DNA from 4 places in the Streptomyces sp. NBC_00727 genome. Region 2 is predicted to be linked to each of the others. Evidence: riboswitches for the same ligand, from Rfam matches in the RefSeq annotation. Region 2 holds a riboswitch; each other region holds the start of a gene.

Region 1 (7,028 bases), 4.5 Mb from region 2:
TCACCGCGGTCCGCACGGTGGCGTCCAGCCGCTCCCAGTCGATCGAGCCGCCGACGACGAACGCCCCGAGGTTGACCGAGCCGAGGTTGCAGACTGCCGTCTCGCCGTCGTCGGTGACCTCCAGGATCTCGGTGCACAGGTTCGAGGAGTGCACGACCCTGCCGGGCTCGGCGGTCTGGTTCGCGGTGCGGTTGGAGGCGTCCTTGAACGTCATCCAGCCCTGTCCGGTCTGCGCCAGGGTGCGCATCATCCGGCCGTACAGCTCGCGGGCCGGCATGGTCTTGCGGGCCAGGCCCTTCGCCTCGGCCGCCCGGTACGCGGCGTCGAAGTCGTCGCCCCACAGGTCGGTCAGCTCGGGCACGTCCGCCGGGGAGAACAGCGACCAGGCGGAGTCCGCGTCGACCCGGCGCATGAACTCGTCCGGGATCCAGTGCGCCAGGTTCAGGTTGTGCGTGCGCCGCTGGTCCTCGCCCGTGTTGTCGCGGAGCTCCAGGAACTCCTCGATGTCCGCGTGCCACGTCTCCAGGTAGACGGCGGCGGCACCCTTGCGCCGGCCGCCCTGGTTCACGGCGGCCACGGAGGCGTCCAGCGTCTTCAGGAACGGCACGATGCCGTTGGAGTGCCCGTTGGTGCCCCGGATCAGCGAACCCCGGGCGCGGACGCGGGAGTACGAGAGGCCGATGCCGCCCGCGTGCTTCGACAGGCGCGCCACCTGGTGGTAGCGGTCGTAGATCGAGTCCAGCTCGTCCAGCGGCGAGTCCAGCAGGTAGCAGGAGGACATCTGCGGGTGGCGGGTGCCGGAGTTGAAGAGCGTCGGCGAGGAGGGCAGGTAGTCCAGCCGGCTCATCAGCCCGTACAGCGCGGCGACCTCGTCCAGCGCGCGCTCGGAGTCGTCCTCGGCGAGCCCGGCGGCGACCCGGAGCATGAAGTGCTGGGGCGTCTCGATGACCTGGCGGGTGAGCGGGTGGCGCAGCAGGTAGCGGCTGTGCAGGGTGCGCAGCCCGAAGTACCCGAAGCGGTCGTCGGCCCCGTCCGCGAGCGACCGCTCCACCAGGGCGTCCAGCGCGGCCGCGTGCAGCGTCACGAACGCGGCGGTGCGGTCCGCGATCAGGCCCTCGCGGTGGCCCACGGCGACGGAGGCGGAGAACGAGGTGGCGCCCTGGCCGGCGGCCTCGTCCGCGATGGTCCGGGTGAGCAGGCGGGCGGCGAGCCGGGAGTAGGCGGGGTCCTCGGAGATGAGGCCCGCGGCGGCCTCGGTGGCCAGCGAGCGCAGCTCCGCCTCGTCCGAGCGGGCGTTGCGGCCGCGCAGGGCTGCGGCGGCGACCCGGCCCGGGTCGGTGTCGGGCAGGTCGGCGGTGAGGTCGGTCAGGGTCCGCAGCAGTGCGGTGCCGGGCCCGTCGCCCGCGGGTCCGGTGGTTTCGGACTCGGCCGTCTTCGGCGCTGAGGCCGGATCGGCTGGCGCGATGGTCACGTGGTGCTCTCCCTCGCTCGGCTCTGGGCCGGCGGGGGGAGAGGGGGCAGCCGGGCAGGAGCGGTCCCCGGCGGGGCGGCACTCCGTGCGGCGTCCACCGGCCCATCCACGAGGCCCGGACGTCTGGGCATCCGGTTCGGTCGAGCCGGATGCGCTGTCGGCAGGTCCTCGGACTCACGGGTGCGCGAAAGCACACCGAATACACCGTTGCGGGACAGTTCCGGATTCGCACCGGATTCCCCTGCGGCGACAGCGAGCATGAGCATACATGTGGGGGCCGCCCCATCGGGCAGCCCCCACATCTTGTGTCGCGTGCGTGAATGTGTGTGGTCAGTGGCCGCCCGGCGCCCCCGCCGTGGCCGGCGGCAGCTTCTCCTGGACGCCCGGGTCGCCCGCGTCCCCGGTGTAGTCGCCCGGGGAGGTCTCGTCGACCCCTGCGGGCGCCTTCACGGCGTTCAGGACGAAGGTCAGGACCACGGTGACCACGACGTTCAGCACGAAGGCCGTGAGGCCGATGTAGCCGATCTCGCCGAGGCCAGGGATCTCCTTGGAGGACCCGCCGAAGTGCTTCTGCGTCGGGCTCGCGACCCCGTACGCGGCGGCCGTTCCGTAGATCATGCCGACCGCCCAGCCGGCGAGCAGCGCCCAGCGGTGGAACCACCGGGTGAACAGGCCGCCGACCAGGGCCGGCATCGTCTGGAGGATCCAGATCCCGCCGAGCAGCTGGAAGTTGATCGCGACGGTCTTGTCCATGGTGAGGACGAAGGCGAGCGCGCCGACCTTTACCAGCAGCGAGACCAGCTTGGAGACCTTGGTCTCCTGCGCGGGGGTCGCGTCCGGCTTCAGGAAGTCCTTGTAGATGTTGCGCGTGAACAGGTTCGCCGCGGCGATCGACATGATCGCGGCCGGCACCAGCGCGCCGATGCCGATCGCGGCGAACGCCACACCCGCGAACCAGTCGGGGAACATGTTCTCGAACAGCTGCGGGATGGCGAGCTGGCCGTTGTCCACCTTGACGCCGGCGGCGATCGCCATGAAGCCGAGCAGCGCGAGCAGGCCCAGCATCAGCGAGTACAGCGGCAGGATCGTGGTGTTGCGGCGGATCACCTCACGGCTGCGGCTGGAGAGCGTCGCCGTGATCGAGTGCGGGTACATGAACAGCGCCAGTGCGGACCCGAGCGCCAGGGTCGCGTATCCCCACTGACCGGCCGCGGCGGGTGCGAGGCCGCCCGCGCCCGCCTTGGTGAACTTGTCCTGGGCGGAGGCGAAGATGTCGTCGAAGCCGCCGAGCTTGATCGGGATGTAGATGATCGCCACGGCGATGACCAGGTAGATCAGCCCGTCCTTGACGAACGCGATCAGCGCCGGCGCCCGCAGGCCCGAGGAGTACGTGTACGCGGCGAGCACCGCGAACGCGATGAGCAGCGGCAGGTCCTTGACGAACCAGTTGGTGTTCTCGCCGCCGCCGACGCCCATCACGTCCAGCACCGCCTGGATGCCGACGAGTTGGAGCGCGATGTACGGCATGGTGGCGAGGATGCCGGTGACCGCGACGGCCAGCGAGAGCCCCTTGGAGCCGAACCGCCCGCGGACGAAGTCCGAGGTGGTGACGTAGCCGTGCTTGTGCGAGACCGACCACAGGCGCGGCAGGAAGGTGAAGATCAGCGGGTACACCAGGATGGTGTAGGGCACCGCGAAGAATCCGGCCGCGCCCGCCGCGTAGATCGCCGCGGGGACGGCGACGAAGGTGTACGCGGTGTAGAGGTCGCCGCCGAGCAGGAACCAGGTGACCCAGGTGCCGAACGACCGTCCGCCCAGGCCCCATTCGTCGAGGCTGGCCTCGTTGTCGGCCTTGCGCCAGCGGGCGGCCAGGAAGCCCATGACCGTGACGGCCAGGAAGAAGAAGACGAAGACGCCGAGCGCGACGCCGTTCACGCCGTCGTTCATGCCGACGCACCCCCCTTGCGGGCGCGCTGGTCACGCTGCCACAGCTTGTACGCGACCATGGTGAGCACGGTGGAGATCAGCACCCAGAGCATCTGGTACCAGTAGAAGAACGGGATGCCGATGAAGGTCGGGTCGGTCTTCGCGTACGAACTCACCCAGAGCATCGCCACGAACGGCGCGACGAGGCACAGGGCGATGACCACCCGCATCGGTGTGACGGTGGGTGGCTTTCCTTCTGGTTCTTCCGGCATGGCGGCGACTCCGTCCCCTCGCTGATCACCTGTGATGCGCAGGAAATCTAGGCGAGGGATCCGGCCACCGTCACCCCCTGTCCGCATTGCGGTCCGGCAACGGTCGTCACCGGCCGGCCGGATGACCGGAATGACGGCAAACATCCGGTGGTTGGTCCAGGCCAACCCGGTTCCCGGGAACGCCGAACGGCCCCCGGGGGCGGGTCCGGGGGCCGTTCGGGGAGCACGTGTGTGCGGTGGGTCAGTCCAGCGGACGCTTCAGGCGTGCGACGAACTTGTAGCGGTCGCCGCGGTAGACCGAGCGCACCCACTCGACCGGTTCGCCCTGCTCGTCCAGCGAGTGCCGGGAGAGCATCAGCATCGGCAGTCCCACGTCGGTGCCGAGCAGCCCGGCCTCGCGCGGGGTGGCCAGGGAGGTCTCGATGGTCTCCTCGGCCTCCGCCAGCCGGACGTCGTACACCTCGGCGAGCGCGGTGTAGAGCGAGGTGTACTTGACCAGTGAACGGCGCAGCGCCGGGAAGCGCTTGGCCGAGAGGTGCGTGGTCTCGATGGCCATCGGCTCGCCGCTCGCCAGGCGCAGGCGCTCGATGCGCAGGACGCGTCCGCCGGCGCTGATGTCGAGCAGCTCGGCGAGGGTGTCGTCGGCGGTGACGTAGCCGATGTCCAGGAGCTGCGAGGTCGGTTCGAGCCCCTGGGCCCTCATGTCCTCGGTGTACGAGGTGAGTTGCAGGGCCTGCGAGACCTTCGGCTTGGCGACGAAGGTGCCCTTGCCCTGGATGCGTTCCAGCCGGCCCTCGACGACCAGTTCCTGGAGAGCCTGGCGCACGGTGGTGCGCGAGGTGTCGAACTCGGCGGCCAGGGTCCGTTCCGGGGGCACGGGGGTCCCCGGCGGCATGGTGTCCGTCATGTCGAGGAGATGTCGCTTCAGCCGGTAGTACTTCGGTACGCGCGCGGTGCGCGTACCGGCGCCCGCGCCCGTCTCGTTCTCCGAACTGCCCCCGTCGGCACCCATGGCCCGCCTTCCCGACTGCTGCGTTGCTGCCGTCACCGGCTCCTCCGTCTGTCGCGGCTCACATGGTGGCACGGTCCGGTCACGGCTCGTCGCCCTCCCTCAGGTGTCGGTCCTATAACGGACGCGAGTGCACTTCTTATACACCCTTGACACCCCTAAAGGTCTAGGCCAAGCTCCCGGTACTGGTCTAAACCATTAAAGACCAGGTCCCAGCCCCAGAGGTACTCGTCGACGTTTTCGCGCGGTGGGGGAGGGGTTGCAGCATCCCTGAGGAGGGTGGCGTGAAGCGCAAGCTCATCGCGGCGATCGGCGTCGCGGGCATGTTGGTTTCCATCGCGGCGTGTGGTTCGGACGACAAGACGTCCTCGAAGGACCCGAAGGACCGCAAGGAAGACCTGACTGTCTGGCTCATGGGCGAGGCCCAGTCGACCTGGCCCGAACTGGTCAAGGACGTCAACGCCCAGTTCAAGAAGAAGTACCCGAAGGTCAACGTCAAGATCCAGTACCAGGGCTGGGCTGACAAGGTCAAGAAGCTCGACACCTCCCTCGGTGGCGACAAGTTCCCGGACGTTGTCGAGCTCGGCAACACCGAGACCATGCAGTACATCCTCAACGGTGCGCTCGGCGAGATCGACACCTCGAAGTACGAGAACTCGGACACCTGGATCAAGGGCCTGAAGGACACCTGCTCCTACGAGGGCAAGATCTACTGCGTTCCTTACTACGCCTCCGCCCGCCTCGCGGTCTACAACAAGGACATGCTGAAGGCCGGCACCGGCAGCGACGCCCTCCCGCAGAACGAGGACGACTTCCTCAAGGCCATGGACAAGGTCCAGGCCAAGCTCGCGAAGAAGGACAAGCGCGCCTCGTCCCTGTACTACCCGGGTCGTTACTGGTACGCCGCCATGTCCTACGTCGCGGCCGAGGGCGGCCAGATCGCCAAGTACGACGAGGGCTCGAAGGAGTGGAAGGCCAGCCTCTCCACCCCCGAGGCGCAGAAGGGCATCCAGCACTTCATCGACCTGGTCAAGAAGTACAACAAGGCCGACCAGACGAAGGACGAGCAGGACCACGCCAACGTCATGGCCAACGAGAAGGCCGCGGTCATCTACGGCCAGGCCTGGGAGGCCGGCAGCGTCACCACGGGTGAGAACGGCAACCCGAAGCTCGAGGGCAAGATCGCCACGGCCGGCATGCCCGGCCCGAACGGCAAGGCGCTCCCGTCCTTCATCGGCGGCTCCGACCTCGCCACCATCTCCAAGTCCAAGGTCCAGGACCTCGGCGAGGAGTGGATCTCCCTCTTCACCAACGCGAAGTCCATGGACGTCCTCGCGTCGAAGAACATCCTCCCGAACAACGAGAAGCAGCTTGAGCCGCTGAAGGCCAAGCCCGAGACGGCCGCCATCGCCAACGCGGTGCCGGACGCCTGGTTCACGCCGATCGCTCCGGGCTGGGCCTCCATCGAGAAGGAGGAGATTCTGGAGAACATGCTCCTGAAGATCCTCAAGGGCACGTCCGTCGCCGACGCCACCAAGAAGGCCGACAGCGAGATCGACGCACTGATCAACAAGAAGGCCTGAGCCTTCTGATCGCCAGGCGGGGGCCCGGCACTACGCCGGGCCCCCGCTCCTTCACCAGCAACGCCGTGACTTCCGGGGGCTGCCTCGGACCCGCGATGGAAGGTCAGCCACGTGACTGCCGCCGATACCAAGGCCGCCGGGCCACCGGTCCCCGTACCACGTGATCCCAAATCGGCCGTGAGCCCGCTGCCCATCGAGGGCGGCAAGGGCCCCCGTGCACCGAAGAGGAAGCGGAAGAAGGGCGAACTGCTGCCCTACTTCCTGATCCTCCCGGCGATCGTGGCGATCGCCGCCGTCTACCTCTACCCGCTCGCCAAGACCGTCATCATGTCCTTCCAGGACATGGGCCGGCGCGAGCTGTGGACCGGCGACCCCGCACCCTGGGTCGGCTTCGACCAGTTCACCAACATCCTCGGCGACTCCGAGTTCTGGTGGGTGACCTTCCGCACCGTCGTCTTCATGGCCGTCTGCGTGACGCTGACCATGGGCATCGGCCTGCTGATCTCCCTGCTGATGCGCCGGCTGTCCAACTGGGTGCGGCTCATCCTGACCTTCTGCCTGATCGCCGCCTGGTCGATGCCGCTGATGGTCGCCGCCTCCATCTTCCGGTTCATGGCCGACTCCGACTACGGCCTCATCAACACCCTCATCGCGAAGGTCGTCGGCGAGGACTGGCTCGGCCACAACTGGTACCTCGACCCGATCCAGGGCTTCGCGATCATCACGCTGCTGGTCGTCTGGGGCGCCATCCCCTTCGTCGTCGTCAC
Region 2 (7,028 bases):
GATGTTGACGGTGCCGGGAGGCGGCGGTCCGCCGGTGCCCTCGCCGGGGACGGCGGCCCAGCCGCGTACGCCCAGGCCGCAGGTGGCGGTCGCGTGCACGCCCTCGTCGGCGGCGGTGGTGTACGCGCTGACGTCGGCGGCGGTCATCAGGCCGGCGCCGGGGCCGGTGAGGTGCGCGGCGGCGGCGATCTCGGCGAGGTGGCGGTCCGGGTCCATGCGGGGATAGCCGCCGGGCACCTGGGCGTTGAGGAGCCAGTCGCGCGGGCCGATGCCGCCGCCCAGGACCGCGCTGCTGCACACCCGCCAGCCCGGCCCCAGCCGCCATACGAGATGGTGCAGGTCCACGCCGTCCTCGTGCCGGGCGAGCAGCTCCCCGCGTTGCCCGGGGAGCCGGATGCGTACGGAACGGATGGAGCACCCCCGGGTGGCACGGCGGGACGTCGGCGTGGACCCGCTGATCATATGTGCCGGGTCCGGGGCTGCCGGGAGCCGCCCCCGTTCCCCCGCCTCCGGTGCCCGGCACCCGGCCCGTTCACCCGATTGGCGTAACGGGCGCAAGAGCCCCGCACCCGCGTCACACGGGGGCTGCGCCGGTCCGATGCGGATGCCGCGCCCCGGCCCCGGTGGCCGGGCGGTTGCAGCGTCCATCCGGGTGAGGCGCGATGGAATCCGGACGCGCCTTCTCTGCTGGACCCACCCACAGGACGCGCCCGGGCGAGGAGGAATCGGATATGGGAGCCGCTGACGGTTTCACGGATTCCGGAGAGCTCGACGGCCTGACGGTGTACGACACCGAGGGCGAGAAGATCGGCAACGTGGGCCGCGTGTATGTCGACGACAGCACCGGCCGCCCGGACTGGATCACGGTGAAGACCGGCCTGTTCGGCATGAAGGAGAGTTTCGTGCCTCTCGCCGGAGCCCGTCGAGTGGGCTCCGACCTGCACATCTCCCACGGCAAGGACCAGGTCAAGGAAGCTCCGAGGGTGGACGCGGACGCACATCTGTCCGTGTCCGAGGAGGAGGAGCTGTACCGCCACTACGGCCTGACCCGGAACACCAAGAGCAACCTCGGCGACCGTTCCGGGACCGGCGCACCGACGACCACGGGCACCGGGACCATGGGTGCGGCGGGCGCCGGCGCTGCAGCCGGGGCCGGGGCCGGGGCCATGGGTGCGGCAGGCACGGACCGGACCCAGGCGGCCGGCACCGGCCGGCACCGGGACACCGACACCGCGGGCACGGCTGCGGGCCGTCCGCTGGCCGGAGCCGGCGCCCAGCGGTCGGGCGCCGACCTGGGCGGCAAGGAGGAGATGATCCGCTCCGAGGAGCAGCTGCACATCGGCACCGAGGAGTACGAGAGCGGCAGGGCCCGTCTGCACAAGTACGTCGTCACCGAGAACGTCACGCGCAGCGTGCCGGTCTCGCACGAAGAGGTACGCGTGGTCCGTGAGCCCCTGCAGCCCGGCGACAAGACGGCCGCGCGCGCGGGCGACCTGACGGAGCAGGACGTGGAGGTCACCCTGCACGCGGAACGCGCCACAACGCGCAAGGAGACCATCCCGGTCGAACGCGTCCGGATGGAGACCCAGAAGGTGACGGAGCAGAAGGAGGTCTCCGCCGAACTGCGCAAGGAGCAGATCGACTACGCGGACGGCACCACCAAGGGCGGCAAGGACATGGGTGGCAAGGACACCGGCGGCGACATGGGCCGAGGACGCCACCGCTGACCCCCGCACCGGCATGACTGCCGCACCGCACCACAAGCGAGGGGCGGGCCCGCCGACGGGTCCGCCCTCTCGTGTGCCCGGGCGGTGCCGGGGCGGTCAGGGCAGGAAGCGTACGGAGGGCCTGTCCTGCGGCCCGTCCGCTGTCACGACGGCCCGCACCCGGTAGACGTCCTCGATCAGCTCCTCGGTGATCACCTGCCCGGGCGTTCCGCCCGCGACCGCCCGCCCCCCGCTCAGGACCACGATCCGGTCGCAGAACATGGCGGCCAGATTGAGGTCGTGCAGGGCGATGACGGCGGTCAGCGGCAGCGAGGCCACCAGGGAGAGCAGTTCCAGCTGGTGCTGGATGTCCAGGTGGTTGGTCGGCTCGTCCAGCAGGAGTTCGCGCGGCCGCTGGGCCAGTGCGCGGGCGATCTGGACGCGCTGGCGCTCCCCGCCGGAGAGCGTGTGCCAGGACTGGTCGCGCCGGGCGGTGAGGCCGGTACGCTCCAGCGCCTCGTCCACCGCCGCCGCGTCCCCGCCCGTGGGCGCGGCCCAGGCGCGGCGGTGCGGGATGCGGCCCAGGCGTACGACGTCCAGGACGCTCAGTTCGTCCTGGGTGACGGCGTGCTGGTCGACGACGGCGACCCGCCGGGCCACCGCGCGCCGGCCGACGGCGGCCAGGGGTTCGCCGTCCAGGGTGACGACGCCCGCGTGCGGGGCGAGGACGCCGGCCAGGATGCGCAGCAGAGTCGACTTGCCGGAGCCGTTGGGGCCGATGAGTCCCACGGTGGTGCCCGGCTCGGGGGCGAGCGTCACGCCGTCCAGGAGGAGCCGGCCGCCGGCTTCCCGGCTGACGCGGGCGGCGCTCAGGCCCTCGGCCGCTGTTCCGGTCATGCGGCCCGCCTGGTGCGGTAGAGGACGAGGACGAAGGCGGGCACGCCGATCAGGGCGGTGACGACGCCCACCGGGACCTCCTGGGGATCGAGGACGGTCCGGGCGAGCGTGTCGACCCAGACCAGGAAGACGGCCCCGGCCAGTGCGGTGACCGGCAGCAGCCTGCGGTGTCCGGAGCCGGTGAGCGCACGGGCCGCGTGCGGCAGGACCAGGCCGACGAAGCCGATGGCGCCGGCCGAGCTGACGAGCGCGGCGGTCAGCAGCGCGGTCGTGCAGAGCAGGACGGTACGGGTGCGTGCGACGTTCACGCCGAGGGCGGCGGCAGCGTCCTGGCCGAAGGCGAACGCGTCGAGCGTCCGGGCGTGGCCGAGGCAGATCAGCAGGCTCACGGCGAGGACGGCGGCGCAGATCCACACATCGGTCCAGCCGACGCCGCCGAGCGAACCGAGCAGCCAGAACAGCACACCGCGCGTCTGCTCGGCGTCGGCGGCCGTCATGACGACGAAGGAGGTGAGCGCGGAGAACAGCTGCATGGCGGCGACTCCGGAGAGCACGACCCGGTCGGTGGAGCCGCCGAGGGTGTGGCTGAGCAGCATCACCAGCGCGAAGGAGCAGAGCGCCCCGATGAACGCCCCGGCCGGCAACGTCACCGCTCCCCCGCCCACGCCGAGCACGACGACCAGGACCGCGCCGGTGGACGCCCCGGAGGAGACGCCGAGGACGAACGGGTCGGCCAGCGGGTTGCGCAGCAGGGACTGCATGACGGTCCCGCAGACCGCGAGCCCGGCACCGCAGACGGCGGCGAGCAGGGTACGCGGCATGCGCAGGTTCCAGACGATGCCGTCGCGGATGGGGCTGAGCCGTGGTTCGCCTATGCCGAGGTGGGCGGCGACGGCGGACCAGACGTCCCCGACGGAGATCCGGGCCGGGCCGATGGTGACGGCGACCGCGATGGACAGGGCGAGCAGCAGGGCGCCGCCGGTCCACAGGAGCCCGCCGCTCAGGGCCCGCAGGCGGGGGCGTGCGACGGCCGTCGGCGCCGGGTGTTCGCGCGGCGCCGCGGTCCGTTGGGTGCCGGTCACCCCGCGAGCCCGAACTCGCGGAGTGCGGCGGCCAGTTGTTCCAGGCCCTCGACGGTGCGGATGGTCGGGTTCATGGCCTGACCGCTGAGGAGGACGTAGCGCTCGTGGCGTACGGCGTCCATCTTCTTCGTGACGGGGTTCGACTCCAGGAAGGCGATCTTCCCGGATGCGCTCTCCGCGGTCTGTGACTTGCGGGTGAGGTCGCCGATGACCAGGACGTCCGGGTTGCGGTCGGCGACGGTCTCCCAGTTGATCTGCGGCCACTCGTCGTGGGTGTCGTCGAAGACGTTCGTCACGCCGAGCTCCCGGGTGATGATGCCCGGCGCCCCGCAGCAGCCCGCCAGGTAAGGGGACTCGGAGTTGGCGAACCAGTACATGACGGAGGTGCCGGAGGCGTCGATGCCGTCGGTGGCCTTGCGGATACGGGTGCGGAGCCGCTCGACGAGCTTCTCGCCGCGCTCGGGGACGCCGAAGACCCGGGCGAGGTCGCGCACTTCGCCGTAGACGCTGTCCATGGTCAGGGCGCCGGTCCGGACGCCGTCGCCGTCCTTGGTGTTGTCCTTCGCCGTGCAGTCGGCGGGCGAGACGTAGGTGGGGACGCCCAGCTTCTCGAACTGCTCGCGGGGTGCGACTCCGCCCTTGGCGAGGGTCGACTCGAAGTCGGCGGTGACGAAGTCGGGCTCCTGGTCGAGGACCTTCTCGGACGAGGGCCGGTTGTCGGCGATCCGCTTCACGCCCGCGTTGGCCTTCTCCAGGCCCTTCATCACCGGGTCGGTCCAGGTGGCGGTGGCGGCGATCCGGTCCTGCAGGCCGAGCGAGAGCAGGATCTCCGTCGTGCCCTGGTCGACGGAGACGGCGCGCCGGGGCGGGGCGTCCACGGTGACGGTGCGCCCGCAGTTGTTGAGGGTGACCGGATAGCCGTCCGCCTTGCCCGGTGCGTCGGCCTTCTCGGCGGGGGACCCGCCGCAGGCCGTCAGGAGCAGGAGGGCGGCGGCGAGCAGGGCGGCGGAACGTATGGGCGGCACGGGACATACCTCGGCGTCTCTGGGCCCATGCGCGGGGCCCGCTGTACGGAACCCGCCGCCCGGTCCCGGGCGGCGGTCGCCAGCAGGTCTTCGGACTCGGGTTCACGCGGACGGGACGCCTTCCCGGGGGACGATGGTCTCCCAGTGGCCGTGGCCCCGCCCGTCCCCCTCACCGCTGCGCGTCAGTTCCGGATTCGCACCGGATTCCCTGACTCCCACGTGGAGTTCGACTGGCCTTGGCACGCTACCACGGGCGTCCGGCCAGTTCAGCGGCGCCCGTGGTCGTCACGGGCGGCCGCTCACGGACGCTGGAGGGCCACCACCGCGTTGTGCCCGCCGAAGCCGAAGGAGTGGCTGACCGCGCGGCGGACGGGCCGCACCAGCGGCTGCTTGGTGACGCAGTCGATGTCGAACCCCGGCGCGGGGGCGTCCAGGTTCGCGACGGGTGGGACGACCCCGCGCTGGAGGGTGAGGATCGTCAGCCCCGCCTCGATCGCCCCGGCCGCGCCCATGCAGTGGCCGAGCACGCCCTTGGGGGCGGTGACGGGTGGCCGGTGCGGGTACACGCGGCTGATCAGCGCGGCCTCGGCGGCGTCGTTGCGTACGGTCGCGGTGCCGTGCGCGTTGACGTGCTCGACCTCGTCGGCCCGCCAGCCCGCGTCGCGCAGGGCGGCCTCGACGGCGGCCCGGGCGATCCGGCCGTCGGGGTGCGGGCTGGTGGGGTGGTGGGCGTCCGTGGTGGCGCCGGTGCCGGCGAGCAGGGCCCGGGGTTCGGCGCCCCTGGCCTCGGCTTCGGCGGCGCGTTCCAGCACCATGACGGCCGCGCCCTCACCCATGACGAGTCCGGCCCGGTCCGCGGCGAAGGGCCGGCTGAGCCGGGACAGGTCGCCGTCCGCGCGGGCGGCGGCCCCGGACCGGGCGAACCCGGTCATGGCGATCGGGAAGACCGTCGACTCGGTGGCCCCCGCGATGGCCACGTCGCACTGCCCGGTGGCCAGCAGGTCCCGGGCGACGGACAGCGCGGTGACACCGGACGAGCAGGCCGTGCAGGGGGCCATGCTGGGTCCGGTGGCCCGCATCTCGATCGCGATCTCGGCGGCCGGCATGTTGGGGATGGTCAGCAGGACACCGGCCGGCGAGGTGGCCTCAGGACCCCGCCGTTCCAGGACCAGCGCCTGGTCCGTGAGGTGCGCGGAGCCGCCGCTGCTGGTGCCCACGACGACCGCGACCCGGCTGCCGTCCCAGCCCGCCGGGTCGAGCCCGGCGTCGGCGACGGCCTCCCGGGCGGCCAGGACCGCGAACTTGACGTACCTGCCCATGCGGAAGGCCGTACGGCGGCCGATCGCGGCGTCCAGATCGATGCCGTCGACGACGCAGGCGAAGTCGATCGCGCACCCTTCGAGCGCGGGGACGGTGCGGGCCGGGCTCACCGCGCCGCACACCCCGTCCCAGGTGGACTCGGTGTCGTTGCCGACCGGGGTGATCATGCCCAGCCCGGTGATGGCGATGGCCGGTGTCCTCATCGGGCGACGCCCGCCGCCGCGTGGAGGTGCGCCGTGAGCTCGGCGAGGGTGGTCCCCCGGGTCAGGACGCCGGTATCGAGCTCGACCCCGGAGGCCTCCCGGAGGACGACGGCGAACTCCGCGGCGGCCAGGGAGTCCATGTCCAAGCTGTCCATGGTGGATTCCGGGACGATCTCGGCCACCGGAACCTTGAAGGTACGGCTGAGTACGTCGGTGATCCGGGGGTCGATCGAGCTCATGGTCTTCCTTTCCTCATGGCCATTCGGTGCGGGTGCCCGACGCCGGTGCGCACGGCCCGCCGCCGGAACAACTGAGCAGCGTCGATCCGGTTACGCCTTGCGGCGAACCGATTCGCCACCGCTCGTCCGCGGGCCTCCGGTCCACCATGCGAGCAGGGCGACGGTGGTCCAGTACGCGAGGAGCACGGCCCCGGCCCCGAGTCCCTGTACGGCCCCCGCGGCGCGGCGCGCCCGGGCGCCCCTCATCGCCGTGCCTCCTTGTGCCAGTGGGCGTCGGGATCGTCGTAGGCGTCGGCGTAGCGGGCGCCCGTGATCGGCCAGTCGGCGAGCACCTCGTCGGGGAAGGCGAAGGAGTCGGCGAGCTCGGCGAGATGGGTCGCCACCGCGGCGACGAGCTGTTCGGTGTGGTCCGTCAGCGCCTCGACCTGACCGGTGCTCAGGTGGCCGGCCGCGAGGAGGTCCCCGCTGACACGGGCGACCCGGCCGAGGGCGAACAACCGGGCCAGCTCGTCCAGCCGGTCCCGGTCGGCCCCCGCCGGCAGCGCCTCGACCGCGT
Region 3 (7,028 bases), 5.3 Mb from region 2:
CTCGCGGGTGTCGGTGTTCTTCGCCGCCACCGCGATGCGCTTGTACGCGGTCTCCATCTCCTCCCGGGCCGGGCAGCCGTCCAGGTCGCGGCCGTAGGCGTAGCCGCCCCAGGTCGTGTACACCTCGGCGAGGTCGGCGTCGGTGCGCCAGTCGCGGGAGTCGATGAGCTGGAGCAGCCCGGCACCGTACGTGCCGGGACGGGAGCCGAAGATACGGGTGGTGGCGCGGCGTTCGTCGCCGTGCGCGGCCAGGTCCGCCTGTGTGTGCGCCCGTACGTGGTTGAGCTCGGCCGGTTCGTCGAGGGATGCGGCCAGCCGGACCGCGTCGTCGAGCAGGCCGATGGTGTGCGGGAACGCGTCGCGGAAGAAGCCGCTGATGCGCAGGGTGACGTCGATGCGGGGGCGGCCGAGCTCGGCTGCGGGGATCGGTTCGAGTCCGGTGACGCGGCGTGAGGCGTCGTCCCAGACCGGGCGGATGCCGAGCAGCGCGAACGCCTCGGCCACGTCGTCGCCGGCGGTGCGCATGGCGCTCGTACCCCAGAGGGAGAGGCCCACGGACACCGGCCAGTCGCCGTTGTCCGTGCGGTAGCGCTCCAGGAGCGAGTCGGCCAGGGCCTGGCCGGTCTCCCAGGCGAGGCGGGAGGGGACGGCCTTGGGGTCCACGGAGTAGAAGTTGCGGCCGGTGGGGAGGACGTTGACCAGGCCGCGGAGGGGGGAGCCGGAGGGGCCTGCGGGGACGAAGCCGCCCTGGAGGGCGTGTACGCAGTGGTCCAGTTCGTCTGTGGTCCTGGCCAGGCGGGGGACGACCTCTTCGGCGGCGAAGTTCAGGATCGCCGCGACGTCTGGGTCCAGGTCGTGGAGCGGTGTGCGGGTCGTCTGCGCGGGGCTCTGCCCCGGACCCCGCTGCTCAATCGCCGCAGGGGCTTGAATTGGCTGCACGATTGGCTCAGGCGCCTGATGTGGCTGCTCGATCGCCGCAGGGGCTTGATTCGGCCGGTCGATCGCCGCAGGGGCTTGAGATACCGGCTTCCAGTTGGCGTCCTCCATTGCCTGGACCAGGGCGCGGGCCTGTTCCTCCACCGTGTCCGCGGCCGTGCGGGTGGCTGCCGACTCGTCCAGGCCCAGGGCTTCGCGGAGGCCCGGGAGGGAGGTCTTGCCGCCCCAGATCTGGCGGGCCCGGAGGATGGCCAGGACCAGGTTGACGCGGGCGGTTCCTGTGGGGGCGCCGCCCAGGACGTGGAGGCCGTCGCGGATCTGGACGTCCTTGATCTCGCAGAGCCAGCCGTCGAGATGCATGATGAAGTCGTCGAAGCCCTCGTCCTCGGGGCGTCCTTCGATCCCCAGGTCGTGGTCGAGCTTCGCGGCCTGGATCAGGGTCCAGATCTGGGCGCGGATCGCCGGCAGCTTGGCCGGGTCCATGGCGGCGATCTGGGCGTGCTCGTCGAGGAGTTGTTCGAGGCGGGCGATGTCCCCGTAGCTGTCGGCGCGGGCCATCGGCGGCACCAGGTGGTCCACGAGCGTGGCGTGCACCCGGCGCTTGGCCTGGGTGCCCTCCCCCGGGTCGTTGACGAGGAACGGGTAGACGAGCGGGAGGTCGCCGAGCGCCGCGTCCGGGCCGCAGGCGGCGGACAGGCCCGCGTTCTTGCCGGGCAGCCACTCCAGGTTGCCGTGCTTGCCGAGGTGGATCATCGCGTCGGCGCCGAAGCCGTTGTCGTCGGCGCGGGCGGCGATCCAGCGGTAGGCGGCCAGGTAGTGGTGCGACGGCGGCAGATCGGGATCGTGGTAGATCGCGATCGGGTTCTCGCCGAAGCCGCGCGGCGGCTGGATGAGGACGAGGAGGTTGCCGCGGCGCAGGGCGGCGAGGACGATGTCGCCCTCCGGGTTGCGCGAGCGGTCCACGAACATCTCGCCGGGCGGCGGGCCCCAGTGCTGCTCGACGGCCTCGCGGAGTTCGGCGGGCAGGGTGGCGTACCAGCGGCGGTAGTCGGCGGCGGGGATACGGACCGGGTTGCGGGCGAGCTGTTCCTCGGTGAGCCACTCCTGGTCGTGGCCGCCCGCCTCGATGAGGGCGTAGATCAGCTCGTCGCCGTCGCCGGACGCGAGGCCGGGGACCTCCTCGTCGCCGAAGTCGTAGCCCTCCTCGCGCAGCCGGCGCAGCAGCGCGACCGCGCTGGCGGGGGTGTCGAGTCCGACGGCGTTGCCGATACGGGAGTGCTTGGTCGGGTACGCGGACAGGACGAGCGCGAGGCGCTTCTCGGCGTTCGGGATGTGGCGCAGCCGGGCGTGGCGGACGGCGATGCCGGCGACGCGGGCGGCGCGTTCGTCGTCGGCGACGTAGGAGGGCAGGCCGTCCTCGTCGATCTCCTTGAAGGAGAACGGGACGGTGATCAGGCGGCCGTCGAACTCGGGGACGGCGATCTGGCTGGCGGCGTCCAGCGGGGAGACGCCCTCGTCGTTGTCCTGCCAGTCCGTGTGGGAGCTGGTGAGGCAGAGCGCCTGGAGGATCGGGACGTCGAGCGCGGTGAGCGCCCCCGCGTCCCAGGACTCGTCGTCGCCGCCGGCGGACGCCTCGGCGGGCCGGGTGCCGCCCGCCGCGAGGACCGTGGTGACGATCGCGTCGGCGGCGCGCAGGGTTGCGATGAGCTCGGGTTCGGGGGTACGCAGCGAGGCGACGTACAGCGGGAGGGCGCGGGCGCCCTGGGCCTCGACGGCCCGGCACAGCGTCTCGATGAACGCGGTGTTGCCGCTCATGTGGTGGGCGCGGTAGTAGAGCACGGCGACCGTGGGGGCGCCGTCCTCGGTCGCGCCGGGTGTGCGCTCCAGCGGGCCCCAGGAGGGTGCGGCGGCGGGCGGTTCGAAGCCGTGGCCGGTGAGCAGGACGGTGTCGGACAGGAAGCGGGCGAGCTGGTCCAGGTTGGCGGGGCCGCCGTGCGCGAGGTAGGCGTGGGCCTCGGCGGCGATCCCGATGGGGACGGTGGAGGCCGCCATCAGCTGCGCGTCGGGGGCCTGTTCGCCGGTGAGGACGACGACGGGGCGGCCGGTGGCCAGGACCTGGTCGAGGCCGTCCTGCCAGGCGCGCACACCGCCGAGGAGGCGTACGACGACGAGGTCGGTGCCGTCGAGCAGCACGGGCAGGTCCTGGAGCGGGAGCCGGGAGGGGTTCGCGTACCGGTAGCCGACCGGTCCGCCGGAGGCACGGGCGCTGAGCAGGTCGGTGTCGGACGTCGACAGGAGCAGGATCATGCGGCGTCTGGCCTTCCTCGGGGTGTCCACGCCCCGGGCGGTGTCGAGAGCTCCCCTGCCCGGACCTGCCGAACGTGCGGGGAAGGGAGTTCCTGACTCGCCCGGTCCTGGTGGGACCAAGCTCACAGTGGCGGGACCGCGCCGGAATCGCACCGGGCTTCCTCCCCTGTCGCCGTCTGTGGCGACGACGGACCCGGAGGTCCGTCACTGGGCATAGTAAGGGCCTGAGGGCGACGATGGGCCATACGGATCGGATGAGATGGTCGGTATGCTCGCCGCCATGCCTCCCCCAGCCCCCCGTTTCGCGCAGCCCGACGACGCCCGTTTCCGGGCTCGCGGCGACGCCTGCCCCGGTGCGCTGCGGCTCCACCGGGCGGACGACGGGGCGTTGGCGCGCGTCCGTGTGCCCGGTGGTGTGCTGACCTGGGACCAGGCGGACGGGCTGCGGGAGTTGGCCGGCGGGCTGGGCGATGGTGAGCTGTATCTCACTTCGCGCGGCAATGTGCAGCTGCGCGGTCTGGGTGCGGAGTGCGGCGCCGAACTGGCTTCCCGGATGAGCGGAATGGGACTTTTGCCCTCCGGGCGGCATGAGCGGGTCCGCAATGTGGTGGCCTCTCCGCTGTCCGGGCTCGACGGGCTCGGTGCGCGCGATGTCCGCCCGTGGCTGACCGCGCTGGACGCGCTGGTCTGCGCGAGCGAGGAGGCGGCCGGGCTTTCGGGGCGGTTCCTGTTCGCGCTCGACGACGGCCGCGGCGATGTGGACGCGCTGGGCGCGGATGTGACGCTGCGGGCGCGGGACGACGGGGACGCGGAGCTGCGGATCGGGGGGCTGGAGCCGGTCGCGCGGATTGCGGGGGACGAGGCGCCGCGAGCGGCGCTGCTCGCGGCGGTGGTGTTCCTGGAGGCTGCGGGCGGTTCCGGTGCGGATTCGGGGGCCGGTGCGGATTCCGGGGCCGGTGCGCGCGTCGCTTCCGGTGCGTGGCGGGTCGCCGACCTGCCCGGGGGTGCCGCGCCGTTGTTCGACGAGGTGGTACGGCGGTTGCGTGCCGTCGGGCTGTCCGTCGTCCTCGGGACCGTACCGGTGCCGGCCGCCGCCCCCCCGGTGCTCGGTGTGGTCACCGGCCCCGGCGACACGGACGCGCTGTCCGTCGGGCTGCCGCTCGGGCGCGCCGACGCGGTCCGGTGGCGGACGCTGACCGACCTCGCCCGGGACCACGGCGCCGGCGAGTTGCGGCTCACCCCGTGGCGCGGAGTCGTCGTGCCCGGCGTCCGGCGGGACCGGGCGCCCCGAGCGCTCGACGCGCTGGGGGCCGCCGGCCTGGTCACCGGGGACCGGTCGCCGTGGTCCGGGGTCGGCGCCTGCATCGGCCGGCCCGGATGCGCGAAGTCCCTGGCCGATGTGCGGGTTGACGCGGAAGCAGCGGCCCCGCCCGTCGCGCCGCCCGGGACCGCGCTGCCGGTCCACTGGTCCGGGTGCGAACGGCGGTGCGGCCACCCACGCGGTGAGTGGGTCGACGTCGTCGCCGGAACGGACGGCGGCTACCGGGTCTCCGTCGTACGGGACGGCGGCCGGACCGGGGAGCCGGAGCGCGTCGCCGGTGACCCCGCCGCGCTGGCCACCGCCGTGGCGGCGGCCCGCACCACCCGCACCTGACTTCCCCACCCCACACTTTTCCGCCCGACCCCCCGCCCGATGAAGAGAGCGACACCACTGTGCACGAGTACGAGAAGGACGGACCGGCCATCTATCGCCAGTCCTTCGCCACCATCCGGGCGGAGGCGGACCTCGCCGGCCTGCCCGCGGACGTGAGCCAGGTCGCGGTCCGGATGATCCACGCGTGCGGCATGGTCGACCTCGTACGCGACATCGGCTACACGCCCGACGCGGTCGCCCGCGCCCGCGCGGCGCTGCGGGCCGGCGCGCCGATCCTGTGCGACGTGGCCATGGTCGCCAGCGGCGTCACCCGCAAGCGGCTGCCCGCGGACAACGAGGTGGTGTGCACCCTGTCCGACCCGGCGGTGCCCGGGCTCGCGGCGGAGCTGGGCACGACCCGCTCGGCGGCGGCCCTGGAGCTGTGGCGGGACCGCCTCGACGGCGCGGTCGTGGCCGTCGGGAACGCGCCGACCGCCCTGTTCCGGCTGCTCGAAATGATCGAGGAGGGGGCCCCGCGCCCCGCGGCCGTCATCGGGGTGCCGGTCGGGTTCGTCGGCGCCGCCGAGTCCAAGGACGCCCTGGCCGCCCACCCGTCCGGGCTCGACCACCTGATCGTGCGCGGCCGGCGCGGCGGGAGCGCCATCGCCGCCGCCGCGCTCAACGCCATCGCCAGCGAGGAAGAGTGACCGTGAGCGAGCAGAAGACGGGACGGCTCTACGGGGTCGGGCTCGGCCCCGGGGATCCGGACCTGATGACCCTGCGCGCGGTGGAGGTCATCGCCGGGGCGGACGTCGTCGCGTACCACAGCGCCCGGCACGGCCGGTCGATCGCCCGGTCCATCGCGGCCAGGCACCTGCGCGCCGACCACATCGAGGAGGCCCTGGTCTACCCCGTCACGACGGAGACCACGGACCATCCGGGCGGATACCGGGGCGCGATGGAGGACTTCTACACCGAGGCGGCGGCCCGGCTCGCGGCGCACCTGGACGCGGGGCGCACGGTCGCCGTGCTCGCCGAGGGCGACCCGCTCTTCTACGGCTCGTACATGCACATGCACAAGCGGCTCGCCAACCGCTACCCCACCGAGGTCATCCCCGGGGTCACCTCGGTCAGCGCCGCCGCCGCCCGGCTCGGCACCCCGCTCGCGGAGGGCGAGGAGGTCCTGACGATCCTTCCCGGCACCCTGCCGGAGGAGGAGCTGACGGCCAGGCTGGCCGCGACGGACGCGGCCGTGGTGATGAAGCTCGGCCGCACCTTCCCCGCCGTGCGCCGCGCGTTCGAGGCGTCGGGCCGGCTGCCCGAGGCCCGCTATGTCGAGCGGGCCACGATGGCCGGGGAGCGGCTGGGCGAACTCGCGGACACGGACGCGGACTCGGTGCCGTACTTCGCGGTCGCCGTCCTGCCGAGCCGGATCGACGCCCGCCCCGAACGCGCCCCGGGCGACGGCGAGGTGACCGTCGTCGGCACGGGTCCGGCGGGGCCGCTGTGGCTGACACCCGAGACGCGCGGGGCGCTGGCCGCCGCCGACGACCTGGTCGGCTACACCACGTACCTGGACCGGGTGCCGGTCCGGCCGGGGCAGGTACGGCACGGCTCGGACAACAAGGTGGAGTCGGAACGGGCCGAGTTCGCGCTCGACCTGGCCCGGCGCGGGCGGCGGGTGGCCGTGGTGTCCGGCGGCGACCCGGGCGTCTTCGCCATGGCGACGGCCGTCCTCGAAGTGGCGTCGCAGGAGGAGTACGCGGGCGTGCCGGTGCGGGTGCTGCCCGGGGTGACGGCGGCCAACGCGGCGGCGGCCCGGGCGGGTGCGCCGCTGGGCCACGACTACGCGACCATCTCGCTCTCGGACCGGCTCAAGCCGTGGGAGGTCATCGCGGAGCGGCTGCGGGCCGCCGCGTCGGCGGACCTGGTGCTCGCGCTGTACAACCCCGGTTCGCGGAGCCGGACCTGGCAGGTCGGCAAGGCGCGCGATCTGCTCCTCGAACACCGCTCGCCGGACACGCCCGTGGTCCTCGGCCGGGACGTCGGCGGGCCGGCCGAGAGCGTACGGACCGTGCGGCTGGGCGACCTCGATCCGGCCGAGGTGGACATGCGCACGATCCTGATCGTCGGGTCGTCGCAGACCCGGTGG
Region 4 (7,028 bases), 980 kb from region 2:
GCGCCACTCGGACTCGCCGAGGTGGCCGAGCCCGTCCGGGGAGCGGGGTGCGCCGGGGTCGCCGCGGTAGGCGAGGTCGAGCACGGGCAGCTGCTGGCCGTGCAGGAAGCCGAGGAGGTTCAGCGGGTGCTCACGGGTGGCGCCGATGCCGTGGACGGCGATGACCCAGGTGTGGCGGGGTGCCGGGACGAGCCAGGCGGGCAGGGTGCCGAGTTCGCCGGGGATCTCCACCTCGCGGAAGGCGAGGCCGAGCGCGCTGCCGGGGTCGCCGCTGAACACCTGGGGCGTCATGCGGACCTTGTCGCCGGGGGCCAGGATGCCGTGGTCGACGCGCTCAAGGCGGCGCACGACGGTGTCGGCGGCCTGGTGGGCCTTGTCGAGCACGGGGCCGACGACGGCGTGGAGGCCCTTGCCGGTGAGCCCGTAGGTGCCGGGGCGCAACGAGGTCAGGGACCGGGTCAGGGTGATCTGCCCGGCGGCCGTGGCGTGGACGGTGAGTTCGCGGTCGGCGGGGAGCGGGCGACCGGGCGGCGTCTTCAGCGCGACGTCGCCGGCGAACCGGCCGGCCGCGACGGCTGCCGCACCGGCGCCGATGAGTGTGGTGACGGCCGCTGCCGTCGCTGTAACCGGGCGCACGCCATCAGTGTCGTGGTTGGGGCGGCGCGATGCCAGTGGGCAGGGCCGTCCGGTGGCGTCCTGCCGGTCCGGCCCTGATCGGCAAGACGCCGCCTAAGCCTGCCCGTACCCCTTCAGGGCCTCCCCCACAGCGCCGAGCTGGTCCTCCGACAGCAGGGCCGGGGTGCGGCCGGGGACGGAGCTCGCGGTGAGCCAGACCCGGCAGAGCCATTCGAGCTGGGCGGTGCGGTCGTACGCCTCGTCGAGGGTGGCGCCGCAGGTGACGGTGCCGTGGTTGGCGAGGAGGCAGCCTGTGCGGTCGCGGAGGGCGGCGAGCATGTTCCCGGCCAGTTCGGGGGTGCCGTACCTGGCGTAGGGGGCGACCCGGACGGTGCCTCCGAGCATCGCGGCGGCGTAGTGGACCGGCGGGACCTCGGTGACGAGCGTGGAGACGGCGGTGGCGTGGACCGCGTGGGTGTGCACGACGGCCCTCGCCCCGGTGTTCCGGTAGATGGCCAGGTGAAGGGGGAGTTCGCTGGTGGGGGCCAGTGTTCCGAGGATCTGGTTGCCTTCCGGATCGACGCCGGTCAGGTCCTCGGGGCGGAGCCGTTCGTACGGCACTCCGCTGGGCGTGACGAGCACCGTGTCACCGATGCGCAGCGAGACGTTCCCGGAGGTTCCGACGACCAGTCCCTCGGCCGCCGTCCGGCGGGCCGTGGCGACGACCGCCTGCCATCCCCGGGCGATCGCCTCGTGCTGTCCGTCACTCATAGGAAGATCCTTTCCGGGCCCCGCCCGGCCACCGCCGCCGGGGTCACCGCAACGCCCTGCTCAGTTCATCTTCCGTTCACTCAAGTTGCCTACGTTCCACGTGCCAATGACGTCGAACGATTGCCTGGGTAAATGGAACACATCACGCTGCTGCTCGCGATAGTGATCGTGACAGCTCTAGTGTTCGATTTCACGAACGGTTTCCACGACACCGCCAACGCGATGGCCACGACCATCTCGACCGGCGCCCTCAAACCCAAGACGGCGGTCGCGATGTCCGCCGTTCTCAATCTGGTCGGCGCGTTCCTGTCCGTGGAGGTCGCCAAGACCATCTCCGGCGGGATCGTCAATGAGGACGGCCTCAGAACCGAGGTCATCTTCGCGGCGCTCGTCGGCGCCATCCTGTGGAATCTTCTGACCTGGCTGGTCGGGCTCCCGTCCAGCTCCTCCCACGCACTGTTCGGCGGCCTCATCGGCGCCGCGGTGATGTCCGCCGGCTGGTCGTCGGTCAACGGCGGCACCGTCGTCACCAAGGTGCTGCTGCCCGCCGTCGCCGCCCCGATCGTGGCCGGCGTGGCCGCGCTCCTGGCCACCCGGCTCACGTACCGGATCGGCGGGAAGACCCGGAACGACGCCCAGGAGAAGGCGACCGCCAAGGGTTACCGGGCGGGGCAGATCGCCTCGGCCGGGCTCGTCTCGCTCGCCCACGGCACCAACGACGCGCAGAAGACGATGGGCATCATCACGCTCGCCCTGGTCACCGGCGGCGTCCTCTCCCCCGGCTCCAACCCGCCGGTCTGGGTCATCGTCAGCGCCGGTCTCGCCATCGCGCTCGGCACCTACCTGGGCGGCTGGCGCATCATCCGCACCATGGGCAGCGGCCTGACCGAGCTGAAGCCCCCGCAGGGCTTCGCCGCCCAGACCAGCGCGGCCACCGTCATCCTGGCCTCCTCGCACCTCGGCTTCTCCCTCTCCACCACGCAGTCCTGCTCCGGGGCCGTGATGGGCGCGGGCCTCGGCCGCAAGGGCGGGGTGGTCCGCTGGTCCACCGCCACGCGGATGTTCGTCGCCTGGGGCCTGACCCTGCCGGCCGCCGGTCTGGTCGGGGCGGGTGCGGAGTTCCTGACCAAGCAGGGCACCTGGGGCGTCGTGGTCGTCGCGGCACTGCTGATCGCCGGCTCGGGGGCGATCTGGGTGCTCTCGCGCCGCAAGCCCGTCGGTCACGGCGATGTCACCCCCGGCTCCGGGGACGCGGCCCCGGCCGAGCCCGCGGGTGTCGTCACCCAGGCCATCGCGGCCGTGAGCCCGCCGCCCACCGTGGCCCAGGCGCACGACCTCTCCGCCACCATCCCGGCGCCCGCCGGACCCGTCGCCGCCGATCCGGCCCGACCCGCCACGGTCTGAGAGACCCCGGTACTCCGGTAAAGGACACCCCGTATGAACATCGACTGGGCAGCTCTGGGCACCGTCTTCGGCGTCTCCCTCGTCACCACCGTCGCCCTGGTGGGCCTCTTCACCCTCGGCATCGTCGGCCTCTCCAAGCAGCCGGAACCGGCCGCGCAGGGCGGTCCGGCGGGCGGTTCGGTCCTGCTGGCCCGCGCCGGGGCGTACGTCTGCTTCGGGCTGTGCGCGGCGGCGGTCGCGTACGGCATCTATCTGATCGTCGCCTGACGCACCACCTCACCACCGGGCCGGACGCACCTCGTGCGCGTCCGGCCCGATGTGCGTCCGCCCACACCGCACCGTCGCAGGTCACGGCGAGTTGACGGGCGTTCGCGGGGCGTGGTGGACTGCCGGAGCCATTACGGCGACAGCAGAGGAAGCCGGTGCGAATCCGGCGCGGTCCCGCCACTGTCACCGGGGAGCGGTCCTCCACCACCGCACGTCACGGCCCGCGCGAGCGGGCTGGAAGACCGGGGGAATCCGCCGATCCGGAAGCCAGGAGACTCTCGTCGCCGTCACGTCGAACCAGGGCGCGGACCCTGAGTGAGGACATATCGCCATGCCCGGCTGCCGTGCGACCTACTCCCCACCGCTCCTGTCGGCGGACACCGGTACGGCCGGCTGAACCGTGCGTGCCGATCGCATCTACGCGTACGGTGCCGCCGCCGGTCTGATCGGCGATCTGCTGCTCGGTGACCCCCGCAGGGGGCACCCGGTCGCCGCCTTCGGGCGGGCCGCGGCGTGCGTCGAACACCGGCTCTGGCGCGACCACCGCGGCTGGGGCGCCCTGCACACCCTGGTCTGCGCGGGAGGCGCCGCCGGGAGCACCGCGCTGGCCGCCCGCGCCCTGCGCCGCCGCCCCGCCGCGTCCGTCGCCCTGACCGCCGCCGCCACCTGGTCCGTCGTCGGCGGTACGTCGCTGGGGCGCGAGGCCCGCGCCATCGGCGGGGCGCTCACCGCGGGGGACATCGAGCTGGCCCGGGAGCGGCTGCCGCACCTGTGCGGGCGCGACCCGCAGGCGCTGGACGGGCCCGGGATCGCACGCGCCGTCGTCGAGTCCGTCGCCGAGAACACCTCGGACGCCGTGGTCGGCGCCCTCGTCTGGGGCGCCCTCGCCGGTGTCCCCGGGCTCGTCGGCTTCCGCGCCGCCAACACGCTCGACGCGATGGTCGGCCACAAGTCGCCCCGCTACCGGCGGTACGGCTGGGCCTCGGCCCGGCTCGACGACCTCGCGGGCTGGCCGGGCGCCCGCCTCACCGCCCTGCTCGCCGTGACCGCCGGCGGCCGGCCCCGGGAGGCGGTACAGGCCTGGCGGGCGGACGCCGCGAAGCACCCGAGCCCCAACGCGGGCCCGGTGGAGGCCGCGTTCGCCGGGGCGCTCGGCGTACGGCTGGGCGGGACCCTCGCCTACGGCGGCCGTGTCGAACACCGGCCCGTGCTCAACGGGGAGGCCGGGCGTGCGGTGGAGACCGGGGACATCGAGCGTGCCGTGCGCCTGTCGCGCCGGGTGGGTGTGCTCGCCCTCGGCGTCACCGTGGCGGCCCGGCTGGGCGCGGGAGCGGTGGCGCGCCGGCTCGCGGGAGCGGGGCGCGGCCGGGGTCACCTTTCTGGACGGAGAGCGATATGAGCGGCGGACTGCTGGTCGCCGGGACCACCTCGGACGCGGGCAAGAGCGTCGTCACCGCGGGCATCTGCCGCTGGCTGGTACGCCGGGGGGTGAAGGTCGCACCGTTCAAGGCGCAGAACATGTCGCTGAACTCCTTCGTCACCCGCGAGGGCGCCGAGATCGGCCGCGCCCAGGCGATGCAGGCCCAGGCAGCCCGTGTCGAGCCGACCGCCCTGATGAACCCGGTGCTGCTCAAGCCCGGCGGCGACCGCTCCAGCCAGGTCGTCCTGATGGGGCGGCCGGTCGGCGAGATGAGCGCTCGCGGCTACCACGGCGGGCGGCAGGAACAGCTGCTGTCCACCGTCACGGGCTGCCTGGAGCAGCTGCGGAGCACGTACGACGCGGTGATCTGCGAGGGCGCGGGCTCGCCCGCAGAGATCAACCTGCGGCGCACGGACATCGTGAACATGGGCATCGCCCGCGCGGCGCGCTTCCCGGTCGTGGTCGTCGGGGACATCGACCGGGGCGGGGTCTTCGCCTCGTTCTTCGGCACGACGGCGCTGCTCGCGCCCGAGGACCAGGAGCTGATCGCGGGGTACCTGGTCAACAAGTTCCGGGGCGACGTCTCGCTGCTGGAGCCGGGCCTCGACATGCTGCGCGACCTGACGGGCCGCCCCACCTACGGGGTGCTGCCGTTCGCGCACGGGCTCGGCATCGACGAGGAGGACGGCCTCAGGGTGTCGCTGCGCGGCACCGTACGGGAGTCGACGGTCGCCCCGCCGCACGGCGAGGACGTCCTGCGCGTCGCCGTGTGCGCGATCCCGCTGATGTCCAACTTCACCGACGTGGACGCGCTCGCCGCCGAACCGGGCGTCGTCGTCCGCTTCGTGGACCGGCCCGAGGAGCTGGCCGACGCGGACCTCGTCATCGTGCCCGGCACCCGGGGCACCGTGAAGGCGCTCGGCTGGCTGCGCGAACGCGGGCTCGCCGACGCGCTGCGACGGCGCGCCGCCGAGGGCCGGCCGGTGCTCGGCATCTGCGGCGGCTACCAGATCCTGGGCGAGCACATCGAGGACGAGGTCGAGTCGCGCGCCGGGCAGGTCGACGCGCTCGGTCTGCTGCCCGTGCGCGTGCGCTTCGACCGCGAGAAGACCCTCGCCCGGCCGGCCGGCGAGGCGCTCGGTGCGCCCGTCGAGGGGTACGAGATCCACCACGGCGTCGCCGATGTGCGCGGCGGTGAGCCGTTCCTGACGGACGGGCGGGGCACGCCGCTGGACGGCTGCCGCTCGGGGGCCGTGTGGGGCACGCACTGGCACGGTTCGCTGGAGAGCGACGCGTTCCGCCGCCGGTTCCTGACGGAGATCGCCCGGACCGCGGGCCGCCGCTTCGTGCCCGCCCCCGACACCTGTTTCGCCGCGCTGCGCGAGGAGCAGCTCGACCGCCTCGGCGACCTGATCGAGGAGCACGCGGACACCGGCGCGCTGTGGCGGCTCATCGAGTCGGGCGCGCCGTCCGGGCTGCCGTTCATCCCGCCGGGAGCGCCCGCGGTGCCCGCATGAACCTTCAGCAAGCGAGGCTCCGGACGTTTCCTGGCGATCCCCGCTCGGGCGGGGAGCAAAACAGCAGTTCCACCAGGTGGTCGTGCAGGAGCGGAACATCCCCGCGCGAACGAGGAGCAGACGTCAATTCTGCGGGTCCGAGGAAGCCACACCTCTCCACTTCGGTTCTCAGCCACTCGAAGGAGTGATGCGATATGACCAGGCCATACCCGTTCGCCGCAGTTGTCGGGCAGGACAGTCTTCGACTCGCTCTGCTGCTCAACGCGATCAGCCCCGCCGTGGGCGGGGTGCTCGTACGCGGCGAGAAGGGAACAGCGAAGTCAACTGCCGTACGCGCGCTCACGGCTCTTCTCCCCAAGGTCGACGTTGTCGTTGGCTGCCGCTTTTCGTGTGCTCCGCATGTGCCGGACTCCACCTGCCCTGACGGGCCACATCACGATGACTCGTCGACGTCACGTCCGGCACGCCTCGTCGAATTGCCCATCGGCGCGTCCGAGGACCGGCTCGTCGGCGCGCTCGATATCGAACGGGCTCTTTCGGAGGGTGTGAAAGCCTTCGAGCCGGGGCTCCTGGCCGCCGCGAATCGCGGCATTCTGTACGTCGACGAAGTCAACTTGCTGCAGGACCATCTGGTTGACGTCCTGCTCGACGCCGCAGCCATGGGCGCCTCCCATGTCGAGCGCGAAGGCGTCTCCGTACGGCATGCGGCGCAGTTCCTGCTCGTGGGCACGATGAACCCCGAAGAGGGCGAATTGCGGCCCCAGTTGCTCGACCGGTTCGGGCTGACCGTCGAAGTCGCGGCCTCCCGGGAGACGGACCAGCGGGTGGAGGTCGTGCGGCGGCGGCTCGCGTACGAGGACGACCCGGCGGGCTTCGCGGCGCGCTGGGCCCCCGAGGAAGCGGAGTTGCGGGAGCGGATCGCGGCCGCACGGGCGCTGCTGCCCGAAGTGCGGCTCGGCGACCTGGCGTTGCGGCAGATCGCGGCGACCTGCGCGGCCTTCGAGGTGGACGGGATGCGCGCCGACATCGTGATG

Evidence for each region. Region 2 has a riboswitch for cobalamin ahead of OG242_RS01710 (ABC transporter substrate-binding protein). Riboswitches for the same ligand answer to the same signal wherever they lie in the genome.
Region 1: it holds a riboswitch for cobalamin, as region 2 does, so the genes downstream of both, OG242_RS22175 (ribonucleoside-diphosphate reductase subunit alpha) here and OG242_RS01710 (ABC transporter substrate-binding protein) in region 2, are expected to answer to the same signal.
Region 3: it holds a riboswitch for cobalamin, as region 2 does, so the genes downstream of both, cobN (cobaltochelatase subunit CobN) here and OG242_RS01710 (ABC transporter substrate-binding protein) in region 2, are expected to answer to the same signal.
Region 4: it holds a riboswitch for cobalamin, as region 2 does, so the genes downstream of both, OG242_RS05930 (cobalamin biosynthesis protein) here and OG242_RS01710 (ABC transporter substrate-binding protein) in region 2, are expected to answer to the same signal.

What each region holds. Positions count from the first base shown of each region.
Region 1 covers NZ_CP108981.1:4,863,190-4,870,217, forward strand. Annotated here, with positions in the region: gene OG242_RS22175 (ribonucleoside-diphosphate reductase subunit alpha) at 1-1,471, opposite strand, end outside; cobalamin riboswitch at 1,613-1,744, opposite strand; gene mctP (monocarboxylate uptake permease MctP) at 1,802-3,418, opposite strand; gene OG242_RS22185 (DUF3311 domain-containing protein) at 3,415-3,669, opposite strand; gene OG242_RS22190 (GntR family transcriptional regulator) at 3,911-4,681, opposite strand; gene OG242_RS22195 (extracellular solute-binding protein) at 4,963-6,261, shown strand; gene OG242_RS22200 (carbohydrate ABC transporter permease) at 6,373-7,028, shown strand, end outside.
Region 2 covers NZ_CP108981.1:363,697-370,724, forward strand. Annotated here, with positions in the region: gene OG242_RS01690 (adenosylcobinamide amidohydrolase) at 1-462, opposite strand, end outside; gene OG242_RS01695 (PRC and DUF2382 domain-containing protein) at 732-1,727, shown strand; gene OG242_RS01700 (ABC transporter ATP-binding protein) at 1,824-2,603, opposite strand; gene OG242_RS01705 (FecCD family ABC transporter permease) at 2,600-3,685, opposite strand; gene OG242_RS01710 (ABC transporter substrate-binding protein) at 3,682-4,710, opposite strand; cobalamin riboswitch at 4,774-4,960, opposite strand; gene OG242_RS01715 (beta-ketoacyl-[acyl-carrier-protein] synthase family protein) at 5,010-6,233, opposite strand; gene OG242_RS01720 (acyl carrier protein) at 6,230-6,472, opposite strand; gene OG242_RS01725 (hypothetical protein) at 6,563-6,718, opposite strand; gene OG242_RS01730 (acyl-CoA dehydrogenase) at 6,715-7,028, opposite strand, start outside.
Region 3 covers NZ_CP108981.1:5,712,554-5,719,581, reverse strand. Annotated here, with positions in the region: gene cobN (cobaltochelatase subunit CobN) at 1-3,243, opposite strand, end outside; cobalamin riboswitch at 3,310-3,464, opposite strand; gene cobG (precorrin-3B synthase) at 3,503-4,897, shown strand; gene OG242_RS25935 (precorrin-8X methylmutase) at 4,957-5,583, shown strand; gene OG242_RS25930 (precorrin-2 C(20)-methyltransferase) at 5,580-7,028, shown strand, end outside.
Region 4 covers NZ_CP108981.1:1,339,918-1,346,945, forward strand. Annotated here, with positions in the region: gene OG242_RS05910 (alpha/beta hydrolase) at 1-636, opposite strand, end outside; gene OG242_RS05915 (class II aldolase/adducin family protein) at 730-1,386, opposite strand; gene OG242_RS05920 (anion permease) at 1,519-2,790, shown strand; gene OG242_RS05925 (hypothetical protein) at 2,824-3,057, shown strand; cobalamin riboswitch at 3,202-3,335, shown strand; gene OG242_RS05930 (cobalamin biosynthesis protein) at 3,458-4,456, shown strand; gene OG242_RS05935 (cobyric acid synthase) at 4,453-5,994, shown strand; gene OG242_RS05940 (putative cobaltochelatase) at 6,189-7,028, shown strand, end outside.